2 linked regions of the Saccharolobus solfataricus genome follow. The protein of the gene in region 1 binds, or shares a complex with, the protein of each later gene. Links are inferred from orthologs where the notes say so. Each region holds a gene or a part of one and is shown in the gene's direction. Other genes may lie near its edges.

Region 1 (4,872 bases):
TAAATCAGTTATGGAGATAGTTCTATAAAAGGAAGATGATTAAAGGTACTAAGTAAAATCTCCAAAAAAGGCAGAGAGGAAATGAATGATAATGGGATATTAGTCTATGAGGAACACAAAATCTTTTACAAAAATAATTCCAAGTATTTAACATTAGACCAATGCTCTAATTTGGATTATGAATATGAACAGTTTATATTACGCGTTGTTTTCAGAAAACTGCTACTAGGATTAGAGGTTTTCATACTATCCCTTCCATCTCTTGTATATATCATGCTTTATTCCCAGTAAGTCTAAAGCCTTGCCTACAATGAAGTTAATCATGTCATCAATGTTTTTTGGTAAGATATAGAAGGCAGGAGAAGCTGGCATTATATAAACCCCCAATCTAGCTAACTTTAGGGCATTTTCAAGTTCTATAGCACCTAATGGGGTTTCCCTAATTACTAGAACTAACCTTTTATTTGTTCTGATGAAATTTAATGCAGTTCTGGATAGAAGATTCGATCCAATACCATTTGCAATTTCTGCAAGAGTTTTAATACTACATGGAATGATAATCATACCTTTTGAAGTTATGGAAAAGCTTGAACTAGAAGGTGAAGCTTCGATCTGGGATTGATTATAAATATAAGAGGAATACTTCTTCAGTTCATTGATTAAATTGATACCTAGTTCCTTTTGTGCTACTTTCTCCGCACTTTTAGAAATTATGATATGTATCTCATAACCAAGCTCATTTAGAAATTGGACAGTCCTAATACCGTATATTGTTCCACTTGCCCCACTTATCCCTATAATAATCCTCTTTGTTTTTTCCCTCCTGTTCTTTGTTCCTGCTTCCTTAACCATTCCGCTAACCATTGTTGATAACACCTATTACTACAAAAAACCCACGGTTTATTATTACAACATGTTTTAACTACTATTGGATTTTCCTTTATGATAGTACCACACCAGTTGCACTTTAACGTAACCGTACTAGTATTTAATTGCAATGGCATACTTATCACTCGTTCTGGCTATAAAAAAACCTTGTCTATGTATAACATTATAAAAGTTAATTTATAAGCAAGTTATATCATTTTAGATTATGGAAGTTAAAATTAAGCAAGTAGATGAAGTCAAGATAAGTAGGTACATAATTAAGGAAACAATGGAAGATTGGTACCAATTTGTAGAGTCTGATGTTGTAATAGTAGGAGCAGGACCATCTGGATTATCTGCAGCTTACTACCTAGCTAAAGCTGGATTAAAGACGCTAGTGTTTGAGAGAAGGTTAAGTTTCGGCGGAGGAATAGGCGGAGGGGCAATGCTATTCCATAAATTAATAATAGAAAAGCCCGCAGACGAGATTCTAAGAGAAGTCAATATAAGGTTAAAGGAAGTAGAAGAGGGAGTTTACGTTGTGGATTCGGCTGAATTCATGGCCAAATTAGCCACTGCCGCGATAGATGCTGGTGCTAAAATAATTCATGGAGTTACCGTAGATGATGTAATATTTAGAGAGAATCCTTTAAGAGTAGCTGGAGTGGCAGTAGAGTGGACAGCAACGCAAATGGCAAGCCTTCATGTGGATCCTATATTTATTTCAGCTAAAGCTGTAGTTGACGCAACTGGTCATGACGCTGAAGTAATATCAGTAGCTGCGAGAAAAATACCAGAATTAGGAATAGTTATTCCTGGCGAAAAATCAGCATATAGCGAAAGGGCTGAAGAATTAACAGTAATTAACACTGGAAAGGTTGCAGAAGGTTTATACGCTACCGGAATGGCAGTTACCGAAGTAAAGGGATTACCTAGAATGGGGCCAATATTTGGAGCTATGGTACTTTCTGGTAAAGCGGTAGCGGGGGAGATCACTAAGGATCTCCTAAAAAGCGAAATAAGGGCTTAGTAAAGCGATAACGTTTAAAACAGTAAACCTTAAATTGATACGTATTTTTAAAAATGGTGAAATAGAATGGAGTCTCAAGCTAAAGTGAAGATCTCAGATAAGGCTGAAGGGATTATAGAAAGGGATATGCAAAATTCTGTCATAGGTAGGCGTGAAATCTCATTAAAAGTTTATCATATGGGGAGCGGAACCCCATCCAGGAAAGATATAATAAAGGCAATAATTCAAGCTTTGGGTTCCCAAGAAAACTTAGTAGTGGTAAGAAAGATATCTACAAGCTATGGAGCTGGCATAAGTAACGTGAAATTACATATTTATAAATCCCGTGAAATATTAGAGAAAGTTGAGCCAAAATATTTATTAGATAGAGATGCTGGAACTAAACAAAAGAAAGGAGGAAGCAAAGGTGGCCAAGGAGCAAAAGGTTAAAGCAATAGTAAGGACTTATTACGTGATCGAAGGGAATAAGGTAAAGCTGAAAAATAAGAAATGCCCTAGATGTGGAAGTATAATGGCTCATCACCTAAAACCAAATGAAAGATGGTCTTGTGGAAAGTGTGGTTACACTGAGTTTATAGGCGCTTCTAAGAAAAGATAAAATATGTTTGTATTAGGTATTGAGTCAACTGCTCACACCTTCGGCGTAGGAATAGTAAGAGATTCGCCACCTTATATATTGGCGAATGAAAGGGATACTTTTATTCCTAAAGAAGGGGGTATGAAGCCTGGGGATCTATTAAAACATCATGCTGAGGTCTCAGCTACTATATTAAGAAGAGCCTTAGAGAAGGCTAAAATTAGTATAAACGATATTAATTATATAGCGGTAGCTTTAGGGCCAGGTATAGGACCAGCATTGAGAGTTGGAGCTACACTAGCGAGAGCAATAGCATTGAAATATAATAAGAAACTAGTGCCAGTAAACCATGGTATAGGACATATTGAAATAGGGTATTTAACAACTGAAGCCAGAGATCCTCTAATCTTATACCTCTCAGGTGGAAATACGATAATAACCACTTTCTATAAAGGAAGATTTAGGGTTTTTGGGGAGACATTAGATATTGCATTAGGAAACATGATGGATGTATTTGTAAGAGAGGTGAGCTTGGCACCACCGTATATTATAAATGGAATACATGTAATTGATATTTGTGCAGAGAAGGGAAATAAATTGCTTAAATTACCTTACGTTGTTAAAGGTCAAGATATGTCATTTTCCGGATTACTTACAGCAGCTTTAAGGGTTGTTGGCAAGGAAAAGTTAGAAGATATTTGTTACTCAGTAAGGGAAATAGCATTTGACATGTTGTTAGAGGCTACGGAAAGGGCATTAGCGCTTACCTCAAAGAAGGAATTAATGATAGTTGGAGGAGTAGCAGCAAGTGTGAGTTTGAGAAAAAAATTAGAAGAGTTAGGAAAAGAGTGGAATGTACAAATCAAAATAGTACCTCCAGAATTTGCGGGAGACAACGGAGCGATGATAGCCTATGCCGGTATGTTAGCTGCATCTAAAGGTGTATTTATTGACGTTGATAAATCATACATAAGGCCTAGATGGAGAGTAGATGAGGTTGATATTCCTTGGAGAAATTAAGGTTAATTAAGCGTGGCGCAGAATCCAACATATATGAAGGGTATTTTTTAGGCATACATGCAATATTTAAGCAAAGGATCAAGAAAAGTTATAGAAATCCAGAACTAGATCACAAAATTAACTATGAGAGGACAATACTAGAAGCAAAGATAATTTATACTGCACTGAAAAATGACGTGAACGTACCCGCAGTACTTTTTATAGATCCTAATAATTATTTATTGGTAATTGAATATATAGAAGGAGAGATAGTAAAAGATATTATAAACACAAATAATCCTACACAATTGTTGCCTAATATTGGGAAGAGAATAGGGGAACTTACGGGAAAGTTGCATAATATTGGAATAGCACACGGTGATTTAACTACCAATAACCTAATTTTAAGCTCTACAAATGACGATATCTTCATAATAGATTTCGGCTTATCAAGAAGAACTCAAGATGAGGAGGATTTCGCAACAGATTTGCATGTATTTCTGAGATCTTTAGAAAGTGTACATTCTGATTTTAAAGATATAATATACGATGCATTTATAGAGGGTTACAGAAAAATCATGGGAAGAAAGACTGATGAGATATTAGAACTAGTAAAGGATATTAGGATGAGAGGTAGATATGTTGAGGAGAGGCGTAAAAATAGGAGTATTAACGAATAATGAAAATAAATTTATAGAGCTGAAGGAAATTGCAAAGAATTTTAATATAGAGTTAGAGCATCTGAGAGGAGAGAAAATAGAAATACAAAGTGATGACTTAGAAGAAATATCTAGAACTGCAGCAAATTTGGCATATTTGATATTTAGGAGGCCATTAATAGTAGATGATAGCGGATTATTCGTGCAAGCATTACAGAATTTCCCTGGTCCCTATACTAATTTTGTTAAGAATACAATAGGGCTTAAAGGTATACTAAAATTGCTCGAAGGAATAAAAGATAGGTCTGCCTATTTTATGACTGCACTAACGTTTACTGACGGAAAAATAATTAAAACATTTATTGGGATCGTAAAGGGAGCTATTTCTGAAGAGATTAGAGGTAATTTAGGTTTCGGATTTGACCCTATATTTATACCTGAAGGAGAAAAGAGAACTTTCGCAGAGATGTCATTAGAGGAGAAAAATAGGTACTCTCATAGGGCAAGGGCTTTTGCTAAATTTGCAGAATTCTTAGAGAGTTATACTGAAAAAGAATAAATATATAAGTAGTAATTAATAAAATAACCTACTTATACCTTAAAGTTTCTTTTATACTATCCTCATTTAGATCTTCATAATATTTCCTATAGTATTCTCCAATATATTTTAAATCATCTTCAGTAAGAATTGACAAATTCTCAACTTTTACATATTTCTCCAATTCATTTATGGAAGTTAT
Region 2 (4,881 bases), 190 kb from region 1 along the record:
GAAAATTCCTCGGTGATTTCTGGTATAAACGAGATGATATCATATATATTTTCTCTTTTATCGCCAAACTCCTCCTCTTTATTCCCTTTCGTTTTATTTATTGCTATAACGATTTCTGCAGGTACGCTGAATAGATAAAATTGTCTTCCGTCTTCCAAATAACATACTATAGTTGGTATACCATGAAGAGGCATAAAGAATGCGTCAACAGAATTAACTTTTATATAATCCTCGTCCTTGATTGGTTGAAGACTCATCACGTATACACTACATATACTTATGTATCATAAATTTAAATATCCAAATCATAGATACCATTAAGAGGTAACAAATAGATGTCCTTAGAGAACTTACAATTAGACATCAAAGTGTTTGGTAAGTGGGATACTAAAGTTGAAATCAGAGATCCTAGCTTAAAGAAGTACATTTCTCTAATGCCAGTTTATTTGCCACACACTGGGGGTAGGCATGAACATAGGAGATTTGGTAAGGCTAAAGTTCCAATAGTTGAAAGGCTAATAAATCAAATAATGAGACCTGGTAGAAATAAAGGAAAAAAACACTTAGCATATAATATTGTTAAATTAGCATTCGACATAATTTATTTAAAGACTGGTCAAAACCCAATCCAAGTATTAGTTAGAGCCATAGAGAATAGCGCACCTAGAGAAGAAGTTACTAGAATTATGTACGGTGGTATAGTGTATTACGTCGCAGTAGACGTATCTCCACAAAGAAGAATAGACTTAGCCTTAAGGCATATAGCTACCGGTGCTAAGGATGCATCGTTCAATAATCCAAAACCTATTGAGGAAGTTTTAGCAGAAGAAATAATTGCTGCAGCAAACAATGACTCTAAGAGTTTTGCAATTAAAAGAAAAGAAGAGATAGAAAGAATAGCCTTAAGTTCAAGGTAAACTTTTATTAACTCTATCACTATATCGGTTAAGAGAGTGTTATAAATGTCTCAAAAGCCTCACCTTAATTTAATAGTAATAGGTCATATCGATCATGGTAAAAGCACACTAGTGGGAAGACTACTAATGGATAGAGGTTTCATAGATGAAAAAACAGTGAAGGAAGCAGAAGAAGCTGCTAAAAAATTAGGTAAAGAATCTGAAAAGTTCGCATTTCTACTAGATAGACTAAAAGAAGAAAGAGAAAGAGGTGTAACAATAAATCTAACATTCATGAGATTTGAAACTAAAAAGTACTTCTTTACAATAATTGATGCTCCCGGTCATAGAGACTTCGTAAAGAACATGATAACTGGTGCTAGCCAAGCAGATGCCGCAATTCTAGTGGTTTCAGCTAAGAAGGGTGAATATGAAGCTGGAATGAGCGTAGAAGGACAAACAAGAGAGCATATAATTCTAGCCAAGACCATGGGTTTAGATCAATTAATAGTTGCAGTAAACAAAATGGACTTAACAGAGCCACCATATGATGAAAAACGTTATAAGGAGATTGTTGACCAAGTCAGTAAATTTATGAGAAGTTATGGATTTAATACAAATAAGGTTAGATTTGTACCAGTAGTTGCACCTGCAGGCGATAACATAACTCATAGATCAGAAAATATGAAATGGTATAACGGTCCTACCTTAGAAGAATATTTAGATCAGTTAGAATTACCACCAAAACCAGTAGATAAACCATTAAGAATTCCAATTCAAGACGTCTACTCAATCTCTGGAGTAGGTACTGTACCGGTAGGTAGAGTAGAAAGCGGAGTGTTAAAGGTAGGTGATAAGATAGTATTCATGCCAGCAGGCAAAGTAGGTGAAGTTAGGTCAATAGAAACTCACCACACTAAGATGGATAAAGCGGAGCCAGGTGACAATATTGGATTTAACGTTAGAGGTGTTGAAAAGAAAGATATAAAAAGAGGAGATGTTGTAGGTCATCCGAATAATCCACCTACTGTTGCTGATGAATTCACTGCAAGAATAATAGTAGTATGGCATCCTACGGCCTTGGCAAATGGCTATACACCAGTGATTCACGTTCATACTGCGAGTGTGGCATGCAGAGTTTCAGAATTAGTATCAAAACTAGATCCAAGAACTGGTCAAGAAGCAGAAAAGAATCCACAGTTCTTGAAACAAGGAGATGTAGCGATAGTCAAATTCAAACCAATTAAGCCACTATGCGTAGAGAAGTATAATGAGTTCCCACCACTAGGCAGATTCGCGATGAGGGATATGGGTAAGACTGTTGGAGTAGGAATAATTGTTGATGTAAAACCAGCCAAAGTAGAAATTAAATAATTTTAATTTTTTATTGGTGATTTTATGCCTACAAAAGCTAGAATTCGATTATGGAGTACTAACGTTGAGAATTTAAATTATGTTATAACGCAAATAAGGGGTATCGTTGAGAAAACAGGGATAGAAATGAGAGGTCCAATTCCATTGCCAACTAGCAAACTAGAAGTTCCGATTATGAGACTTCCTCATGGAGAAGGAAGGAAAAAGTGGGAAAAATGGGAAATGAGGGTACATAAAAGATTAATAGATATTGCAGCAGATGAACGTGTGATGAGACAGCTAATGCGAGTGAGAGTACCCGAGGACGTTTACATTGAGATACAATTGATATAAATCTTTTTACTCTTCTATAATATAGTAGAGTGCCGGGGTGCCCGAGCGGACTAAGGGGCTGGCCTGGAGAGCCAGTGGGGGTTTCCCCGCGCGGGTTCAAATCCCGCCCCCGGCGCTATTTAAATTTATATAAAAAATTTACATTAATGATCTGACTCTTGTTATTGTATTGAGTAATTTTATTCATAAATAATAAGGTTCTCAATGAATGTATGAGAAGTGGAGTAAAGCTTGGGCTATATAGTAGGTTAGGCCATAAACTCTAAAATCTAACTATAAGTTCTCTAGTTAACGCTAGAAGATGCATGGTTATTTTAGTGAATGATAACAATAACTTTAAAGGTACTATAGAGTATATCTTAGATAGCGGGGTAAAGTAGCGGGGTGGGCTAGCCTGGTAAGGCCGCGGGGCTCATATACTCTTTAAAGCACGCGTTGGGAAACCCCGAGGTCCCTGGTTCAAATCCAGGCCCCGCTACCATATTATTTCTCGTCTTATGTGATATTGGAGGATTTTAGCAAGCGAAGGCTTTTTAAGTAAGTTATTAGTAGATACTCATGCATACGTAAAGTTGCCGCGGTAGTCTAGTGGTCTAGGATGGGGGCCTGTCGAGCCCCTGACCCGGGTTCAAATCCCGGCCGCGGCGTATTTAAATTGTGAACCTTGTACATATCTTTATTATATTTATGAAGAATGAGGGTGAAAGATTTTAAAGCGAGGAAGGAGTTAGAATGAATACTATACTTTATATATCTGTGTTGTACTATCTGATTTTGATGATGACGAAAAGCCGTTTTGAAATAATGATATGGCGAGGCAGCCACTGATGATTTATGTTGGTATCGATCCAGGTAGTGAGACTTATGCTTTCGCCTTTGTTGATGAACTAGGGAATTTGATCAAATATTTTGAAATATGTACAGATCTAGTAGAGAAAAGCTCTATATTTTTAGCCAAACTAATAGCCGATTATAGACCTATGGCAGTGGCTTTGCCTTCTGGTCATGGTCTACCTTTCTACAATATTAGAAATATTAACAATCGAGAAATATTTATCCTTACGTTAAAAGATCCATTATCTCATGGCCCTTTAAGAGATTTCTTACTAGCTTCAAAACAATATTTGTCTTTTTATAATTCTTTTACGATTCCCTCAGTTATTGAACTAAATAGTCTACCTAATGATAGGAAGGTAAATGTTATTGATAAGGGCACTGCAGATAAGGTTGCTTCTACATTTTTCTATAGGGTTTATCTTAAACTAGATAATTTTATTCTAGTTGAAATGGGAAGAAGATTTACTGCAATTGTTATCGTTATTAACGGTAAGATAGTTGATGGTTATGGCGGAACCTATTTATCTGGTTTAGATGGAGAAATAGCTTATCTTCTTCATAAATATTCTAGGATAGATAAGTCAACTGTTTATAATGTTGGTAGGAATTTAGAGCTTACCAGAATTATAGTGGAATGGTATAGTGATAAGTATAAGTTGCCGATTATAGTATCTGGATATAATAAGAACTATTTGGAGATTGGTAAGAAATATGATTTTAAGTTTAAGGAAGCAGCAGTCGGTGCGGCATTTATCGCTAATGCGTATTCTGGTGGGCTTCTACGTCATTATATTAGTATGTTGGATAGTAGTGGGACTCCAATCTCGTTTGTGAGGTTGAAAGAATGGGACGAGATTATTTCTTGGATAGAGACATTATAATTGATAAAGAGGGTAACGTGTATACTGTTTTAACCAATTATAATCCCCCTGGTTATGTTTTTGCCTATTTAAAATATGTTTATACCGGCAAAGGTATTTGGAATGGATATGAGAGGATATTTAAGAAGTATGGTGTTCATAATCTAATCAAGATTAATCAACGGTTTAATTTTGAGAGTTGCTATGATGCATCTTTTCCTATAGTTCTTCTATCTAATATTTCTAGACATTTAAAGCCTGAAGAAAGATTACGAGAGATATTAAAGAAGAGTGTCAGTGATAGTATAATTTATGCTCTTATCAGTTTTATAGAAGAATATGTAAGAGTTAACGATATAGGTGTTACTGGATCTATTTTACTAGGTAATTATCACAGCAATTCTGATATTGATATAATAATATATGGGCGTAAGAGTGCATTAGATTTCATTGAATCTTTTGATGGATTTGAAAAAGATTCTGAATGGATTATCGAGGCTAATGAGAATTACGGTATAAATTTCTCAAGTTTACTGTATGATAATAGGAGACGAGGGATATATAGGGGTATAAAGATCTCT

What was found. The genes of interacting proteins can lie anywhere in the genome.
Region 2: SSOP1_RS16050 (region 1) and rpsJ share a complex: the UniProt entries of both Methanocaldococcus jannaschii proteins name them as parts of the 30S ribosomal subunit. The link is inferred for Saccharolobus solfataricus from one-to-one orthologs.

The regions. Positions count from the first base shown.
Region 1 is NZ_LT549890.1:376,197-381,068, reverse strand. Bases 1,096-3,881 are described here. They hold SSOP1_RS16050 (30S ribosomal protein S27ae), read left to right. Parts: upstream 1,096-2,267; coding sequence 2,268-2,495; downstream 2,496-3,881. Other genes in these bases: SSOP1_RS02165 (Kae1-associated kinase Bud32), read left to right, coding at 3,482-3,881; kae1 (KEOPS complex N(6)-L-threonylcarbamoyladenine synthase Kae1), read left to right, coding at 2,499-3,494; SSOP1_RS02175 (30S ribosomal protein S24e), read left to right, coding at 1,964-2,326; SSOP1_RS02180 (sulfide-dependent adenosine diphosphate thiazole synthase), read left to right, coding at 1,096-1,897. Also shown: SSOP1_RS02185 (UbiX family flavin prenyltransferase), read right to left, coding at 247-864; SSOP1_RS18090 (TRASH domain-containing protein), read right to left, coding at 795-1,004; more of SSOP1_RS02180, read left to right, coding at 1,094-1,095; more of SSOP1_RS02165, read left to right, coding at 3,882-4,153; SSOP1_RS02160 (XTP/dITP diphosphatase), read left to right, coding at 4,113-4,691; SSOP1_RS02155 (aldo/keto reductase), read right to left, coding at 4,720-4,872.
Region 2 is NZ_LT549890.1:183,949-188,829, reverse strand. Bases 1,154-3,948 are described here. They hold rpsJ (30S ribosomal protein S10), read left to right. Parts: upstream 1,154-2,294; coding sequence 2,295-2,603; downstream 2,604-3,948. Other genes in these bases: SSOP1_RS01065 (DUF1464 family protein), read left to right, coding at 3,431-3,948; tuf (translation elongation factor EF-1 subunit alpha), read left to right, coding at 1,154-2,270. In the rest of the region: SSOP1_RS01100 (bifunctional nuclease family protein), read right to left, coding at 1-257; SSOP1_RS01095 (30S ribosomal protein S7), read left to right, coding at 336-917; more of tuf, read left to right, coding at 963-1,153; more of SSOP1_RS01065, read left to right, coding at 3,949-4,321; SSOP1_RS01060 (nucleotidyltransferase), read left to right, coding at 4,285-4,881. UniProt on the Methanocaldococcus jannaschii protein: Involved in the binding of tRNA to the ribosomes.